DNA from 3 places in the Streptomyces sp. NPDC104307 genome. Region 2 is predicted to be linked to each of the others. Evidence: riboswitches for the same ligand, from Rfam matches in the RefSeq annotation. Region 2 holds a riboswitch; each other region holds the start of a gene.

Region 1 (5,989 bases), on a different contig from region 2:
TGGGAGTGTCAGCCCGGCACGGCGGCGGGCGGTTCCGGCCTGCTCATCCGGCGGTGCCGGGTTTGACGCCCCATACGTAGACGCGGTCGTCGATCGCGAGGAGGTTCCACAGCTTCGCCGCGTCGTCCACGGTCAGGTTGACGCAGCCTGCCGAGCCCCCGCCGTCGTAGAGGTCGCCGGGGTGGCCGTGGAGGGCTTGTCCGCCGTCGAAGAACTGGGCGTACGGCATGGGGGCGTTGTCGCAGATGGTCGAGACGTGATCGGGAGGACTCGACCGGGCAGTGGCCCGCCGCGTTCGGATCGGGTGCGGCTTCGACGACGAGCACGGTGCGGTACGTGGCGAGGTCGGCGAATCCGAACACGTCGGGGTCGGGGAGTTCGTAGCCGTCGGGTGCTTCGGTCTCGCGCCAGTAGTACGTGCCCACCGCGGTCGTCTCCGCGCAGACTCCCGATGACGGGGTCGTACACGTCGTCACCAGGGTGTCCGGGTCCGTGCCCGAGGTCTGGAGGCCGTCGACCCCGTTGGTCTCCCGCCACAGCTCGAAGTCCGCGCCTGCCGGCGGTGCACCGGAATCGGCGTCCGTCTTCAGTACCCGCACCTCGCCCGTCACCGGGGGCGGACCGTCGCAGTCCGGGAGATCGCCGTTGAACGGGTAGGCCGCCGGCCCCTGGTGGCGGGGCCGGCGGTGCCGGGAAGCAGACCTCAGGGCTGTCCCAGGTCGGACGCAGGTCAGCTCCGGGCCTTCCGCAGAGCCGCCGCGAGTGAGGTGATGGCCGCCGGGTTGCGCGGGCTCTCGACGAGGTCCACGTAGTCGAGGACCACGATGCGGTCGTTCTTGATCGCCGACACATTGGCCAGTGGCGGATAGGACTCCAGGAACTTCCGCTTCTGCTCCGCGCTGGTGTCCCCGTAGTTGTTGATGACGATCACCTCGGGGTCCCGCTCGACGACGGTCTCCCAGCCCACCGTCGTCCAGGTGTCCTTGAGGTCCTTCATGACGTGGTCGCCGCCGGCCCTGGTGATGATGTCGTGCGGTCCGGCGTAGGCACCCGAGGTCAGCGGCTTGTCGCGGCCGTCGTCGTAGAGGAACACCCTCGGCCGGTCGGCGCCCTTCAGGGCGGTCGCCTGCGCCTGGGCGACCTCCTTCCGGAACCGTGCGATCAGGGATTCGGCACGCTTCTCGACGTCGAAGATCTTCCCCAGGTTCCGGAGGTCGGTGTAGAGCGCGTCGAGCGGCGGCATCACCCCTCGCGCCTTCCCCTGCCCGTTGCGGCACGACTCGCTCAGCAGGTAGGAGTCGACGCCCACCTTCTTCAGGGCGGCCGGGGTGAATCCGTCCCCTTCGTTGAAGCCGTAGTTCCAGCCCGCGAAGACCAGGTCGGCGCGTGCGCCGAGGACGAGTTCCTTGTTGATCGTCTTCTTGGACAGCCAGGTGGTCTTCTTGTAGCCGCCCTTCCAGGGGACGGATGTCAGATCGCCCTTGTCGTCGGGCATCACATAGCCCGCCATATGGTCTTCGAGATCCAGGGCGAACATGATCTCGGTGATTCCGACGTCGTTGGTGACCACGCGCTGCGGGGCCTTCTCGTAGGTCTTCCTCTCACCGCAGTTCTCGACGGTCACGGGGTAGTGGCCCCCGGCGGCGGGTGCGCTCTTGTCGTCGTTCCCGTCCTGTGGGGTGATCTCGGCGCCGCAGCCACTGAGGGCCAGGACAGCGGTGAGGGCGAGGCCGATTGCGGCAGGACGTATCGGGCTGGGCATGGTGGCAGTGCTTCCTTAGGAACGGGCGACGGGGAGGAGACGGTCGAAGATCAGCTGTACGGCGCCGGTCTCCGGGTGCGGTACGCGGTGCGCCCGGACGCCGAAGACCTCGGCCAGCAGTTCAGGGGTGAGTACGTCGTGCGGGGCGCCCGAGGCGACGATCCGGCCGCGGTCGATGACATGGAGGACGTCGCAGTGGAGCGCGGCGAGATTGAGGTCGTGCAACGCCGTGAGCACGGTCAGTCCGCTGGCACGCACCAGGGCCAGTACCTCCAGCTGCTGGGCGATGTCCAGGTGGTTGGTGGGCTCGTCGAGCACCAGCGCGCGTGGCTGCTGCGCCATGGCGCGGGCGATCAGGACCCGCTGCTTCTCGCCTCCGGACAGGGTCAGGAAGCCCCGGTCGGCCAGGTGGCCTGCCCCGACCTCCGCCAGCGCCGCCTCACAGGTGCGCCGGTCCTCCTCCGACATGCGCGCCGTCGGTCCCTGGTGCGGCATCCTTCCCATCGCCACGATCTCGGCGACGGTGAAGTCGAACTCGTGACTCGACTCCTGGGGAAGCGCGGCCAGCCGACGGGCGCTCTCCCGCGGACTCAGGGCGTGCAGGTCCTCGCCGCCGATCCGGACGGTTCCGGTGGCGGGGTTCAGCGCCCGGTAGACGCAGCGCAACAGCGTTGACTTCCCGCTGCCGTTGGGCCCCACCAGGCCGACGAGCTGAGCGTCGCCCGCTCGCAGCGTGACGTCCTCCACCAGCCGCGCGCCGGCGATCTCGACCGTCAGCGCGTCGATGTCGATCCGCATCACGCACCCCCGAAGGTGTAGGAGCGGCGGCGCATGAGCAGGATGAAGCACGGCACGCCGATCATCGCGGTCAGCACGCCGAGCGGCAGTTCGGCCGGGGCGAGCAGCACGCGCGAGAGGATGTCCACCCAGATCAGCAGGACGGCGCCCGCGAGCGGTGCGACGGCCAGCAGACGGCGGTGATCCGCGCCGACCAGCATGCGTGCGGCGTGCGGGACCATCAGCCCGACGAAGCCGATCGCGCCGCTCACCGCGACCAGTGCCCCGGTGACCGCTGCGGAGACCAGGAACAGTTCCTTGCGCAGCCTGCCCGCGTCCACTCCCAGGGCGGCTGCGGTCTCGTCGCCCATCGCCAGGGCGTTGAGCCGGCGCGCCGACCACCAGAGGTGGGCGAGGCCGCCGATGGTGGCGCCCGCGGCGATCGGTACGGAGGACCAGGTGGCGCCCCCGAGGCTGCCCAGCATCCACATCATCGCGGAGCGGGCGGCCTCGCCCCGTTCCGCGGCGAACACCATGAACGTCGTGATGGCCGAGAAGCCGTAGTACATGGCCGTGCCCGTCAGGACCAGGCGCAGCGGGGTCAGTCCGCGCGCGGTGCCGGCGACCGCGTATACGAGCATCATCGCGAGGAGCGCGGCGACGAACGCCGCCGTGGACAGCGCCCAGACACCGAATGCGCCGAAGATCCCGAAGATGAGTACGGCGTTCGCGCCGACGGCGGCGCCGGAGGAGATGCCGAGGACGAACGGGTCGGCCAGGGCGTTGCGGACCATGGCCTGGACCGCGACGCCGATCGCGGACAGTCCGGCTCCGACGACCGCGGCCAGCACGGCTCGTGGAAAGCGCAGCTCCCACACGATGGTGTATCCGGCGACTTCGCCGGGAGCGATCCGCTGTCCCGTCAGGCCGGCCCACAGGTAGCGCGACACCTCTCCCCAGGAGAGCCCCGAGGCACCGATTCCGGCGCCGCAGACGAGGGAGAGCGGCAGCAGGACACACAGCGTGATCACCAGCAGGGGCAGGGGTACGCGGCGGGGAGGGGCGGGCCCGCCACCGGCGCGCGCCGCGCGCGAGGGCGGGGCGGGTATGCGTTCGAGGGGAGTGACCACGGTCGGATCGCTTTCACCTCAGGCCGTGCACCTGCACGATCGAAGGAGCGGCCCGGACGCGAGGCGCCCTGTGCAGCACCTCTCGCAGTCCACGGCGAATTGACAGGAGCCTTCACCACCGCGGGTAATCGGGCTCGCGGAGCCATCAGGAGGGCTCCGCCTACCGTTGCGGGTCAGCGCCGGAATTCGACCGGACTTCCCCCGCGGGGCGTGATCAGCTTACGGGTACGGCACGGCGCCCTCCTTTTCGCCCCTGAGCCCCGGGCGCCCCGGAGTACCCCCCGAGCACCCCTGAACGGCCCCCGACCCGACCCGGAGAAGCCCCTGACGGGAGCACCACACGGGCGACGGAGCACGGCCACCCCGGTCTGCTGCTCGGACTGGCGGCTGCCGGTGCGCGACCGCGTTTGACCTGAGTAGACCTGTCTGTCTAGCCTCTTTGAAGAAACTAGACAGACAGGTCTACTCAATGCTCTGGACGGGAATGGTCATGACGAATCCCTCGGTCGTCCCGATATCCAAACCGGCCCGCGCATCGGACGCGGCGCCCGCCGGCCCCGGATCCGTTGCCATACCCGCCGCCATATCCACTCGGGGCCGGCGGCTGCCGCCGAACGTGGCGCTGTACGTACTCGCCTCGATCACCATCTCGTTCCTGGCGGCCTCCAGCGCACCGACTCCGCTCTACGCGGTCTACCAGGCGGAATGGGGCTTCGACCCGATCACCACGACCGTGGTCTTCGGCGTCTACGCGGTGGCCGTGCTGCTCGGGCTGCTCACCATGGGCAAGCTCTCCGACCATGTCGGCAGGCGGCCGGTGCTGCTGGCCGCGCTGGCGGCGCAGGCCCTCTCGATGGTCGTGTTCACCACCGCCGACGGCGTGCCGGCGCTGATGGCCGCCCGGATCGTGCAGGGCCTGTCGACCGGCGCGGCGCTCGGCGCGATCGGTGCGGGAATGATGGACATCGACCGGCCGCGCGGCACGATCACCAACGCGGTAGCCCCGGGCATCGGCACGGCGACCGGCGCGCTGGTCTCCGGACTCGTCGTCCAGTTCCTGCCCGCCCCCACGCACCTGGTCTACCTGGGGCTGCTGGCGGTCTTCGTCGTCCAGGCCGTCGCCGTCGCGCTGATGGCGGAGACGGTGACCCGCAAGCCGGGGGCACTGGCGAGCCTGGCCCCGGAGATCAAGCTGCCGCGCGCCGTACGCCGCCCGATGCTGGTGGCCGCACCGGTGCTGTTCGCCGTCTGGGCGCTGGCCGGGCTGTACGGGTCGCTGGGCCCGTCCCTCGCGCGCCGGCTGACCGGTTCCGGGTCCGAAGTCCTGGGCGGGCTGAGCCTGTTCGTGCTCGCCGGGGTGGCCGCCGTCTCCGTACTGGTCCTGCGCAAGGCGGCGACCCGGACGGTGATGCTCACCGGCATCCTCGCGCTGATCGCCGGGGTGGCCCTCACCCTCGCCTCGATCCGCGGCTCCTCCCCCACCGGCTTCTTCGCCGGCACCGCCCTCGCGGGCGTCGGCTTCGGCAGCGGGTTCCAGGGCGGCATCCGTACGGTCATGCCGCTGGCCCGGCCGCACGAGAGTTCCGGGGTGCTGTCCCTGCTCTTCGTCATCTCCTACCTGGGGATGGGCGTGCCCACCGTGATCGCCGGGTTCCTCGTCGTCCACGCGGGCGGACTCGCCGCCACCGCGCAGGAGTACGGCGTCGCCGTGATCGTCCTCGCGGCGTTCGCGCTGCTCGGGCTGGTGCGCGGCGGCCGGGACGGGGCGGCGGTCCTGCCGGGCGAGCGGATCGGCGGCAGCGCCTGAGGGGTGGCCCCGGGCCGGGGCATAATGTAGACAGATCTGTCTGAAGGAGTGACCGCCATGGCGAGTGTCCGGAGCACCGCGAAGCCGTCGGCGCGCGAGCGCCTGCTCGCCGCCGCCGACGAACTGTTCTACGCCGAGGGCGTGCAGAGCGTCGGAATCGACCGGGTCATCGAGCACGCGGGCGTGGCCAAGGCGTCGCTGTACAACACCTTCGGCGGCAAGGAGCAGCTCGTCCGGGCCTACCTGGACACCCGGCACGCGGCCACCGCAGAGCGGATCACCCGGGCCGTCGCGGAGCACGACACGCCCCGCGAGCAGATGCTCGCGGTCTTCGATTCCCAGGGACGGCAGTTCGACCGGCCCGACTTCCACGGCTGCGCGTTCATCCGCGTCGGCGCGGAGGCCAGCCCCGGCGGACTGGTCCAGGAAGCGGCGGACAGCTTCCGCGGCTGGATGCGCGGACTCTTCACCCGCCTCGCCACCGAGGCGGGCGCCGCCGACCCCGACGCCCTG
Region 2 (5,989 bases):
GCTCGCCGCGACACCTCAGGTGCTGCTCCTCGACGAACCGACGCGCGGCCTGGACTACCGGGCGAAGGCGGAACTGACCCGGATCGTCGCCGCACTCGCGGCGGAGGGCCGTGCGGTCGTCATCTCCACCCACGACGTGGAGTTCGTGGCCCGGACCGCCGACCGGGTCGTGGTGATGGCCGAGGGCGACATCGTCGCGGACGGCCCCACCCCCGAAGTCATCGTCGCCTCACCGGTGTTCGCACCGCAGACCGCGAAGATCCTGGCACCGCTGCCGTTCCTCACCGTCGACCAGGTGGCCTCGGCACTCGCGCCGGCCGGCCCCGCGCCCCGCGACGGCGAGGACCAGGCATGAGCACGACCGCCGCGACGGCCATCCGGCTCAACACCCGTGTCTCACTGGTCATCGCGCTGGCCGCGTTCCTCGGCGTGGTGGCCTTCTTCTGGCCCTTCGTCGTCGCACCCGGAAAGTTCGGCTCGAACTACGCCCCGCCCCTGATCTTCGGCGTCCTGCTCGTCCTCGTGCTCTGCGTGGTGCTCTCCGAGATCGCCGAGGGCGGCATCAGCTCCAAGGCCCTGGCCATGCTCGGCGTCCTCTCCGCCGTCAACGCGGCGCTGCGCCCGCTGGGCGCCGGAACCGCCGGCATCGAGACGGTCTTCTTCGTCCTGGTCCTGGCCGGACGCGTCTACGGGCCGGGCTTCGGCTTCACCCTCGGCTGCACCTCACTCTTCACCTCCGCCCTGATCACGGGCGGTGTCGGGCCGTGGATGCCGTACCAGATGTTCGGCTGCGCCTTCGTGGGCATGCTCGCCGGCTTTCTGCCCCGGGCCACCGGCCGCCGCGAGGTCCTGATGCTCGCCACCTACGGTTCGGTCTCCGGCTACCTCTTCGGCTTCCTGCTCAACCTGTCCTTCTGGCCCTTCTCCCTGGACCCGAACAGCTCCCTCGCCTACCTTCCCGGGCTGCCGTTCACCGAGCAGTGGCACCGCTACCTCGCCTTCGACCTCGCCACCTCCCTCGGCTGGGACACCGGCCGGGCCGTCACCAACTTCGTCTGCATCACGCTGGCCGGCCCGGCGGTACTCACCACGTTCCGCCGGGCCGCCCGACGCGCCCGCTTCCAGGCCCCGGTCCGCTTCACGCCCGCCGGACCGGACGACTCGGGGCGGCGCCCGTAACCTCCGGCCGCCGCCCCGAGTCCTTCGCGATCAGGAGGCGGGCAGCTCGCCGCGGACGGTGCGGGCCGCGGCGACCAGGTTCTCCAGGGACGCCCTGGTCTCGGGCCAGCCGCGGGTCTTCAGGCCGCAGTCCGGATTGACCCACAGGCGCTCGGCGGGGATGGCCTTCAGCCCCTTGCGGAGCAGGGCCGCGGCCTCGTCGGCGTCGGGTACGCGCGGTGAGTGGATGTCGTACACGCCGGGACCGGCCTCGCGCGGGTATCCGTGCGCGGCGAGTTCGCGGGCGACCTGCATGTGCGAGCGGGCGGCCTCCAGGCTGATGACGTCGGCGTCCAGGTCGTCGATGGCCTGGACGATGTCACCGAACTCCGCGTAGCACATGTGGGTGTGGATCTGGGTGTCCGGCCGTACCCCGCTGGTGGTCAGGCGGAACGACTCGGTGGCCCATTCCAGGTACCCGGCGTGGTCGGCGGCGCGCAGCGGGAGTGTCTCGCGCAGCGCGGGCTCGTCGACCTGGATGACCGAAGCACCCCCCGCCTCCAGGTCGTCGACCTCGTCGCGCAGGGCGAGGGCGACCTGGCGTGCGGTGTCGCCGAGCGGCTGGTCGTCACGGACGAAGGACCAGGCCAGCATGGTCACCGGCCCGGTGAGCATGCCCTTGACCGGACGCCCGGTGAGCGACTGGGCGTACGAGGTCCAGCGCACCGTCATCGGCTCCGGGCGGGAGATGTCGCCCGCGAGGACCGGCGGGCGGACGTAACGCGTGCCGTAGGACTGGACCCAGCCGTGCTGGGTGGCCAGGTAGCCGGTGAGCTGCTCGGCGAAGTACTGCACCATGTCGTTGCGTTCGGGCTCACCGTGCACCAGGACGTCGATGCCGGTCTTCTCCTGGAAGGCGATGACCTCACCGATCTCGGCCTTGATCCGTTCCTCGTAGCCGGCCGTGTCGATCCGTCCCGCGCGCAGGTCGGCGCGGGCCGTGCGCAGTTCGCTCGTCTGCGGGAACGAGCCGATGGTCGTCGTCGGCAGCAGCGGCAGCCCGAGGTGGGCCCGCTGGGCGGCGGCGCGCTCGGTGTACGGCTGGGAGCGGCGGCCGTCGGCGTCGGTGATGGCCGAGGTCCTGGCCCGGACGGCGGGGTCACGGGTGATCGGGGAGCCGGTGCGGGACGCGAGGTCGGCGCGGTTGGCGGCGATCTCGGCGGTGATCGCTCCGGTGCCCAGGGTCAGTCCCTTCGCGAGCGTGACGATCTCGGCGGTCTTCTGCTCGGCGAAGGCGAGCCAGCGCAGGATCTGCGGGTCGATGTCCCGCTCCGGCGCCGTGTCGAGCGGGACGTGCAGCAGGGAACAGGACGCGGCCACGTCGACCCGGTCCGCGAGGCCGAGGAGGGTGGCGAGGGTGGCGAGGGACTTCTCGTAGTCGTTGATCCAGATGTTACGGCCGTTCACGACACCCGCGACGAGGCGCTTGCCGGGAAGCCCGCCGGCGGCGGCGAGGTCTTCGAGGTTGGCGGCGGCGGCATCGGTGAAGTCCAGTGCCAGACCCTCGACCGGGGCCTTCGCCAGAACCGGGAGCGCCTCACCGAGCCGCCCGAAGTAGGAGGCGACGAGCAGCCTGGGCCGGTCGGTGAGGCCGCCGAGGTCGCGGTAGGCGCGGGCGGCGGCGTTCAGCTCGGCCGGGGTGCGGTCCTGGACCAGGGCGGGTTCGTCGATCTGTACCCACTCCGCGCCGGCGGCACGCAGATCCGCGAGCACCTCCGCGTACACCGGCAGCAGCCGGTCCAGCAGGGTGAGCGGCTCGAAGCCGGCCGCCACCCCCGGGGCGGGCTTGGCCAGCAGGAGGTAGCTGACAGGGCCGACGAGGACCGGCCGGGCGGTGTGCCCGAGTGCGACGGCTTCCCTGAGCTCGGTGACCTGCTTGGTGGAGTCGGCGGTGAAGACGGTGTCAGGACCGAGCTCGGGGACGAGGTAGTGGTAGTTCGTGTCGAACCACTTGGTCATCTCCAGCGGCGCCACGTCCTGGGTGCCGCGAGCCATCGCGAAGTACCCGTCGAGCGCGTCGGCGGCGACGGCCGCACGGTGCCGTTGCGGGACCGCGCCGACCATGACACTGGTGTCCAGGACGTGGTCGTAGTACGAGAAATCGCCGGTCGGGACCTCATGGACGCCGGCATCCGCCAGCCGCTTCCAGTTGGACCGGCGCAGTTCCGCCGCCGTCTCCCGGAGGGCTTCCGCGCTGACGCGGCCCTTCCAGTACCCCTCGACGGCCTTCTTCAGTTCCCGGTTCGGGCCCTGTCGGGGGTAGCCGTGGACGGTGGCTCGTGCTGCCGCGGCTGCGGGCTTGGGTGTCACGGAAATCTCCTTCGCGAGACGACTCCTGAACATCCCGGAGACGGGACACGGACGCGAAGGGATGACGGACCTGACGGATATCGCACACGCCTCGGCGCGGATTCTCCGTCTGGTATGCACGCCGACCCGCCCACGAGGTCACCGGGATAACCGCGTCCGAGGGTTCGGGTGCGGGCAACGGGCAGGTCTTCGGACTCGCGGGCACGTCTGCCGGGGGCAGACTCCTACTGGCCGTCGCTTCCCGGATCCGAACGGATCCAGTGCGTATGACGGCGGTCGTTCCCACTTACCGCTGCGGGGCAGTCCCGGATTCACACCGGGTTCCCTCTTGCGACGCGTCTGCCTGGCGGACAGGGCGAACCAGCTGCACCGGCCAGCCTAGGGGGTGGACCGTCGCAGCGGCGCCGCTGTTCACATTCCGGGATCCGGAAGGGGACGGAGACGTTGCCATGAGTGCCGCGTTCCTCCTCCTGTGCCGACTGTCCTCAGGCTGGTCCGTTGGCTCTGCCGTGGTCGGGCGAGGTGGGGCATGAGTGGGCCATTGGCTCATTGGAGTGGGTCTGAGTTGAACCATTAGCCCCCCAGGTGTTGAGATGGAGGCATCAATGGCGCTGCAGGTCCCTCAGGGATCTCTGTGGCGCCTTTCTCATGTCTGCGCTGGTGTCATGCGCGAAAGGGGCGAGGCGACTTGCTGAAGAGGGCGTTCGTCGCACACGACCCCGGGCGGATCCGGCTGCGGTTCGCGTCCCGGGCCGTGCTCGGCATCGGGCTCGCCGTCGCCCTGTGCGGGGCGGCGGGGCACTCGCTGGTGGCGGCCATCACGGGGGGCCTGGCCGCGCTGCTCGCCCTGTTCACAGTGACCGACCCGACGGTGCGCGGGCAGGCCACGACGACCGCGCTGCTCCCCGTCGTCGGCCTCCCGGTGCTCACGCTCGCCGCCGTGCTGCACGACGTACCCGTCGCCCGCGACCTGGCGTTCCTCGCCGTCGTGGGGGCCGGGGTGTACGCGCGGCGGTGGGGGCCGCGCGGGCACTCGCTGGGCGTGTTCGCCTTCATGGCCTACTTCTCCGCCCAGTTCCTGCACACCGTGCCCGGCCAGCTGCCCGAGCTGTACGCGGCGGTGCTGCTGTCGCTCCTCGCGTCGTCCCTGGTGCGGTTCGGGGCGTGGTGCTACGAGCGCCGGATCACGGCCCCGGCGACGGTCGGCCTTCCCGCGGGAGCGACGGGGCTGCGGCGCATCACGACGCGGCAGGCCGTACAGGCGACCCTGGGCGCGGGATTCGCGCTCGCGGTGGGCCAGCTGCTCTCCGACCAGCGCTGGTACTGGGCGGTCGGCGCCACCTGGTGGGTGTTCGTGGCCACGACCTCTCGCGGCGAGACCGTGGTGCGCGGGTTCAGGCGATTCCTGGGGACCGTGCTCGGCATCGGGCTGGGCTTCGCCGTGGCCGTGCCGCTGCACCACGAGCCGGTCGTGGCCGCCGTCGTCGTCGCGGTGGGCGTGTTCGGGATCTTCTACACCGCCGCCGTCTCCTACACCTGGATGATGCTGGCCGTCACCGTGATGGCCAGCATGCTGTACGGGCTGCTCGGCGTGCTCGACGCGGGACTTCTGGTGCTCCGGGTCACCGAGACGGGGGCCGGTGCGCTCGGCGCCGTACTCGCGGTGCTGTTCGTGCTGCCGGTGACCACGCACTCGGTGACCGAGGCCTGGGTGGAGCGGGCCCTGCGGTGCGTGCACACCTGCACGGCGGAGGCCGCTGCCCGGCTCGCAGGAAGCGAGGACGCCGACCCGCCCCGGCACGTTGCTGAGCTGGAGGCGATCCTCGGCCGGGTACGGCTGTCGCTGGCGCCGCTGGTGCACCCCCTCAACCCGGTGAGGGCCCGCAAGGCACGGGCGCGGCAGGTCCTCGCGCTGCTCGACGACTGCGCGCGCGAGGTGCGCGGACTGGCCTCCGTCGCCGCCGATCCGGAGGCCTCGCACGACGCCCGGCTCGCCGCCGCCTGCTGGCGCGTCGAGAGCGCGGTGGAGGCGCTGACCGCTCCCGGGCGGCCGGCCCGCACCCCGCTCGCCCCCGGACATCCGGCGCACGCCGGGGTGACGGAACCCGCCCTCGCCCACCTGCACGGCCTGGAGCGGGCGCTGGCCGAGCTGGCCGCGCCGCTGCACAGCCCGCCGAGGGCCCCGCTCGCCGCGGCCTGATAACGCACCCTTTGGTCCAGACCACTCGCCGCACTGCTACCGTCGCCGCGGAAGATCGCGACGGTCCCCACTGTCGCGGTCAGTCGGCGGAGAGAGGCAGTGCGGTGGACAGCAGCAACGGTGCCGGACGGGCATTCATCGGGTCCTTCACCTCGGCGGGCGGGCGGGGCATCACCGTCGCCGCCGTGGACCAGGAGACCGGGGCGCTCACCGTCCTCGGCGCGACGGATTCCGTGCCCGACCCCTCCTACCTGGTACTGG
Region 3 (5,989 bases), on a different contig from region 2:
CCGCGTCTGCGAGGACCCGACGATCAGGATCGTCCGCATGTCGACCTCAGCCGGGTCGAGATCGGCCAGCCGGACGGTGCGTACGCTCTCGGCCGGTCCGCCGACGTCCCGGCCGAGCACGACCGGGGTGTCCGGCGAGCGGTGCTCCAGGAGCAGTTCGCGCGCCTTGCCGACCTGCCAGGTCCGGCTGCGTGAACCGGGGTTGTACAGCGCGAGCACCAGGTCCGCGGAGGCCGCTGCCCGCAACCGCTCCGCGATGACCTCCCACGGCTTGAGCCGGTCCGAGAGCGAGATCGTGGCGTAGTCGTGGCCCAGCGGCGCCCCCGCCCGTGCGGCCGCCGCGTTGGCCGCCGTCACGCCCGGCAGCACCCGTACCGGCACGTCCGCGTACCCGTCTTGGGAGGCCACTTCGAGGACGGCCGTCGCCATGGCGAAGACCCCCGGGTCCCCGCCGGACACCACGGCCACCCGCCGTCCGCGACGCGCCAGGTCCAGGGCGAACTCGGCGCGCTCCGACTCGACCTTGTTGTCCGAGCCGTGCCGGGACTGCCCCGGCCGGACCGGCACCCGGTCCAGATAGGTGGTGTAGCCGACCAGGTCGTCGGCGGCGGCCAGCACCCCGCGCGTCTCGGGCGTCAGCCACAGCGGCCCGGCGGGCCCCGTGCCGACCACGGCGACCTCGCCCCCGCCCGGAGTTTCCTCGGGACGCGGCGCGTCGATCCTGCTGGGCAGCACGGCGACCGCGAAGTACGGCACGGAGCCGGCGTCGATCCCGGCGAGCTCGCCCGTGCGCTCCCCGGCCATCGTGGCGCGCTCCACGTAACGGGCCTCGGGCAGCCGCCCCGACGCCTCGAAGGCGCGGCGCACCGCGGGGAACGTACGGCCCAGCTTCATCACCACCGCGGTGTCCGTGGCGGCGATCCGGGCGGTCAGCTCCTCCTCCGGCAGGGTGCCGGGCAGGATGGTCAGCACCTCCTCGCCCTCGACGAGCGGGGTGCCGAGCCGGGCGGCCGCCGCGCTGACCGAGGTGACACCGGGGATCACCTCGGTCGGGTAGCGGTCGGCGAGCCGCTTGTGCATGTGCATGTACGAGCCGTAGAAGAGCGGGTCGCCCTCGGCGAGCACGGCGACCGTGCGCCCCGCGTCGAGGTGGACCGCGAGGCGGGCCGCCGCCTCGGTGTAGAAGTCGTCCAGCGCGCCCCGGTAGCCGCCCGGGTGGTCCGTGGTCTCCGTCGTGACGGGGTAGACCAGGGCCTCTTCGATGTGGTCGGGGCGGATGTGTCCGGCCGCGATGGACCGGGCGATCGACCGTCCGTGCCGGGCGCTGTGATAGGCGACGACATCGGCCTCGGCGATGACCTGCACGGCGCGTACGGTCATCAGGGCCGGATCGCCGGGGCCGAGCCCGACTCCGTACAGCCGGCCGTTCTTCTGCTCGCTCACGCTTACTCTTCCTCGCTGGCGATCGCGTTGAGGGCGGCGGCCGCCATGGCGCTGCCGCCCCGCCGGCCGCGCACGATCAGATGGTCGAGCCCGGACGCGTGTGCGGCCAGGGCGTCCTTGGACTCGGCCGCGCCGATGAAGCCGACCGGCACACCGATGACGGCGGCGGGGCGCGGCGCGCCCTCCTCGATGAGTTCGAGCAGCCGGAACAGGGCGGTGGGCGCGTTGCCGACGGCGACGACCGCGCCGTCCAGCCGATCGCGCCACAGCTCCAGGGCGGCCGCGCTGCGGGTGGTGCCGAGTTCCGCCGCGAGACCGGGCACCGCTGGGTCCGACAGGGTGCACACGACCTCGTTGCCGGCGGGCAGCCGCTTGCGGGTGACCCCGCTGGCGACCATGGCCACGTCGCACAGGATGGGCGCGCCGGCCCGCAGCGCCTCACGGGCACGGGACACCACGTCCGGGGTGAAGGCCAGATCGCGTACGAGGTCGACCATGCCGCAGGCGTGGATCATCCGGACCGCCACCTGGCTCACATCGGCGGGCAGTCCCGACAGATCGGCCTCCGCGCGGATCGTGGCGAAGGACTGGCGATAGATGGCCGGTCCGTCCTTCTCGTACTGGTGCACAGTGCTGTCGCTCTCTTCATCGGGCATGGAAGTCGGGCATGGAAGTCGGGCATGGAAGTCGGGCATGGAAGTCGGGCGTGGAATGGGTCGGTCGGGTCCGGGAGCGGTCGGCCGGTGGGAAAGGTCAGGTGCCGGGGCACGGGGCGGGGCGCTGCTCGTCCAGGCCGCCCCGGGCCGAGGCCACGGCTGCCGCTAGAGCGGCCGGGCTGTCGGCGACGGGCTGCGGGGCGTGCCGTTCACCGTCGCGCACCAGGGAGACCCGGTAGCCGTCCGGGGCGGCGACGACATCGACCCACGCGCCCCGCGGATGGCCGCACCGGCGTTCGCACCCCGACCAGTACACCGGCAGCGCGCCCACGGGCCCCAGGGCCGCTGTCGCCCCGGCCCGGACATCGGCGAGGGACTTGGCGCAGCCGGGGCGCCCGATGCAGGCCCCCACTCCGGTCCAGGGGGAGCGGGGCCCGGTGATCAGGCCGGCGGTCCCCAGAGCGTCCAGTGCCTCTGCGGCCCGTGCGCGCTCCACGCCCGGTACGACGACGCCGCGCCAGGGGGTCAGCCGCAGTTCGCCGCCGCCACCCTCCCCTTGCCGGGCGGCGCGGGTCAGCGCCCGCCACTGTTCCGCGCCGACGCGGCCCAGGGGTACGCCGACGCACAGCGCGACCGTCTCGTGCGGTCCGTCCACGATGCCGGGAGCGGGAGCGGGAGCCGCGGGCTGCGCGGGGTGTACGGGTCCGGCAGTGCGCGTGGCGCGGATTCCGGCCTGGCGCAACCGCCGGACCACCTGGTCCAGGAGGATCCCGACGTCCGCGCGCAGATCCGTCACCCGCCAGACGCCGGAGCCGCGCGCGGTGTCCAGGAAGGTCTCGGCGGCGATCAGCGCGGCAGCGGGAGCGTGCGCACCGGGTATCCGCAGCACGGATTCGGCCGGGCCGATCCGCAGAGCCGCGTCCCCGTCGGCCCGCGCCAGCAGCGTCACATCGGCGCCGAGCGCGTCCACATCGCCGCGGCCGTCGTCGAGCGCGAACAGGAACCGGCCCGACAGCTCGGTCGTCAGGTCACTCGCGCACACCAGCTCGTCCAACGCGGACAGCCACGGGCGGATGTCCCGCTGCCCCCGGCCGTCGAGCCCGGACAGCGGGGAGGCCACGATGTTGCGGACGCGCTCGTGGCGCTCGGAGGGCAGCAGCCCCGACTCACCCATGCGGGAGGCCAGTTCGCCGCCGCAGTCCGGCGGCAGACCGCGCAGCTGCACATTGCCGCGCGAAGTGAGATGCAGCTCACCATCGCCGAGCCGCTCCGCCAACTCCCGCACCACGTCGGCCTGCGCCGCGCTCAGTACCCCCCCGGGGATCCGGACCCGGGCCAGCGCACCGTCGTCCGCCCGGTGCAACCGCAGCGTGCCGGGGCAGGCGTCACCGCGGTCACGGACCGGCGCGGCTCCTGTGGGCACGGGCAAAGTGGCTGGCGGGGGCATGGCGGCGAGCATACCGACCATCTCATCAGATCCGTATGCCTCCCAGTTCTTGACCGCCCCTTACTATGCCTAGCGACGGGCCTTGCGGTCCGTAGTCGCCACAGACGGCGACAGGGGAGGAAGCCCGGTGCGATTCCGGCGCGGTCCCGCCACTGTGATCCCGGCCGCACCGGCCGGGTGAGTCAGGAACTCCCTTCCCCGTGCCACTCGGCCCGTCCGAGCAGGGGAGTCCCATTCCGACACCGCCCGGGGCGTGGATACCCCGAGGAAGGCCAGACGCCGCATGATCCTGCTCCTGTCGACGTCAGACACCGACCTGCTCAGCGCCCGCGCCTGTGACGGCCCGGTCGCCTACCGCTACGCGAACCCCTCCCGGCTCCCGCTCCAGGACCTCCCGCAGCTCCTGGACGGCACAGAGCTGGTCGTCGTACGCCTCCTCGGCGGGGTCCGCGCCTGGCAGGACGGCCTCGACCAGGTGCTGGCCACCGGCCGCCCCGTCGTCGTCCTCACCGGCGAACAGGCCCCCGACGCCCAGCTGATGGCCGCCTCCACCGTCCCGATCGGCATCGCCGCGGAGGCCCACGCCTATCTGGCACACGGCGGCCCCGGCAACCTGGAGCAGCTCGCCCGCTTCCTCTCCGACACCGTCCTGCTCACCGGCCACGGCTTCGAACCGCCCGCCCCGGCGCCCTCCTGGGGACCGCTGGAGCGCACGCCCCGCGCGACGGACGGCCCCACCATCGCGGTGCTCTACTACCGCGCCCACCACATGAGCGGCAACACCGCGTTCATCGACGCCCTGTGCGGCGCCGTCGAGGACGCGGGCGGCCGCGCCCTGCCGCTGTTCGTCGCCTCGCTGCGCACACCGGAGCCCGAGCTGATCGACGCCCTGCGGGCCGCCGACGCGATCGTGACCACGGTGCTCGCCGCGGGCGGAACCCGGCCTGCGGAGGCGTCGGCCGGCGGTGACGACGAGTCCTGGGACGCCGGCGCCCTCACCGGCCTCGACGTGCCCATCCTCCAGGCGCTCTGCCTCACCGGTTCGCGGTCCGACTGGGAGGACAACGACGAGGGCGTCTCGCCGCTGGACGCCGCGAGCCAGATCGCCGTCCCCGAGTTCGACGGCCGCCTGATCACCGTCCCGTTCTCGTTCAAGGAGATCGACGAGGACGGCCTGCCGGCCTACGTGGCCGATGCCGAGCGCGCCGCCCGGGTCGCCGGGACCGCCGTGCGCCACGCGCGGCTCCGCCACATCCCGAACGCAGACAAGCGCCTCGCGCTCGTGCTGTCCGCGTACCCGACCAAGCACTCCCGGATCGGCAACGCCGTCGGACTCGACACCCCGGCGAGCGCCGTCGCCCTGCTGCGCCGGCTCCGCGCCGAGGGGTACGACTTCGGTGACGAGGAGGTGCCGGGCCTCGCCTCCGGTGACGGGGACGAGCTGATCTACGCGCTGATCGAGGCGGGCGGCCACGACCAGGAGTGGCTCACGGAAGAGCAGCTGGCCCGCAACCCGGTCCGCATCCCGGCCGCCGACTACCGGCGCTGGTACGCGACGCTGCCGGCTGAACTCCGCGAGGCCGTCGAGGAGCACTGGGGCCCCGCTCCGGGCGAGATGTTCGTGGACCGCTCGCGCAATCCCGAGGGCGACATCGTCCTCGCCGCCCTGCGCCGGGGCAATCTGCTCATCCTCATCCAGCCGCCGCGCGGCTTCGGCGAGAACCCGATCGCGATCTACCACGACCCCGACCTGCCGCCCTCGCACCACTACCTGGCCGCCTACCGCTGGATCGCCGCCGCCGCGGACGACAACGGCTTCGGCGCCGACGCGATGATCCACCTCGGCAAGCACGGCAACCTGGAGTGGCTGCCCGGGAAGAACGCCGGGCTCTCCGCCGCGTGCGGCCCCGACGCGGCGCTTGGCGACCTCCCGCTCGTCTACCCGTTCCTGGTCAACGACCCGGGCGAGGGCACCCAGGCCAAGCGCCGCGTCCACGCCACCCTGGTGGACCACCTCGTACCGCCGATGGCCCGCGCCGAGAGCTACGGCGACGTGGCCCGGCTGGAACAGCTGCTGGACGAGCACGCCCAGATCGCGGCGATGGACCCGGCGAAGCTCCCGGCCATCAGGGCCCAGATCTGGACCCTGATCCAGGCCGCGAAGCTCGACCACGACCTGGGTCTCGAAGACCGCCCGGAGGACGAGGGCTTCGACGAGTTCATCATGCATCTCGACGGCTGGCTCTGTGAGATCAAGGACGCGCAGATCCGCGACGGCCTGCACGTCCTGGGCGGCGCGCCCGCCGGAGCCGACCGGGTCAACCTGGTCCTGGCGATCCTGCGGGCCCGCCAGATCTGGGGCGGCACCACCTCCCTGCCCGGCCTGCGCGAGGCGCTCGGTCTCGACGAGTCGGCGGCCACCCGCACCACCGCCGACGAGGTG

What was found. A riboswitch is a leader RNA that binds a small molecule or an ion and turns the genes downstream of it on or off. The one in region 2 is predicted to bind cobalamin.
Region 1: another riboswitch for cobalamin. It lies ahead of ACZ601_RS04945 (FecCD family ABC transporter permease); the one in region 2 lies ahead of metE (5-methyltetrahydropteroyltriglutamate--homocysteine S-methyltransferase).
Region 3: another riboswitch for cobalamin. It lies ahead of cobN (cobaltochelatase subunit CobN); the one in region 2 lies ahead of metE (5-methyltetrahydropteroyltriglutamate--homocysteine S-methyltransferase).

What each region holds. Positions count from the first base shown of each region.
Region 1 covers NZ_JBVJMU010000001.1:1,213,305-1,219,293, forward strand. Annotated here, with positions in the region: partial or broken gene ACZ601_RS04925 (L,D-transpeptidase) at 44-322, opposite strand; partial or broken gene ACZ601_RS04930 (hypothetical protein) at 429-611, opposite strand; gene ACZ601_RS04935 (ABC transporter substrate-binding protein) at 731-1,762, opposite strand; gene ACZ601_RS04940 (ABC transporter ATP-binding protein) at 1,778-2,560, opposite strand; gene ACZ601_RS04945 (FecCD family ABC transporter permease) at 2,560-3,669, opposite strand; cobalamin riboswitch at 3,772-3,917, opposite strand; gene ACZ601_RS04950 (MFS transporter) at 4,160-5,476, shown strand; gene ACZ601_RS04955 (TetR/AcrR family transcriptional regulator) at 5,534-5,989, shown strand, end outside.
Region 2 covers NZ_JBVJMU010000005.1:439,343-445,331, forward strand. Annotated here, with positions in the region: gene ACZ601_RS17020 (ABC transporter ATP-binding protein) at 1-355, shown strand, start outside; gene ACZ601_RS17025 (ECF transporter S component family protein) at 352-1,179, shown strand; gene metE (5-methyltetrahydropteroyltriglutamate--homocysteine S-methyltransferase) at 1,210-3,528, opposite strand; cobalamin riboswitch at 3,692-3,908, opposite strand; gene ACZ601_RS17035 (FUSC family protein) at 4,217-5,728, shown strand; gene ACZ601_RS17040 (lactonase family protein) at 5,833-5,989, shown strand, end outside.
Region 3 covers NZ_JBVJMU010000010.1:26,724-32,712, reverse strand. Annotated here, with positions in the region: gene cobJ (precorrin-3B C(17)-methyltransferase) at 1-1,443, opposite strand, end outside; gene ACZ601_RS24090 (precorrin-8X methylmutase) at 1,446-2,072, opposite strand; gene cobG (precorrin-3B synthase) at 2,197-3,558, opposite strand; cobalamin riboswitch at 3,606-3,757, shown strand; gene cobN (cobaltochelatase subunit CobN) at 3,830-5,989, shown strand, end outside.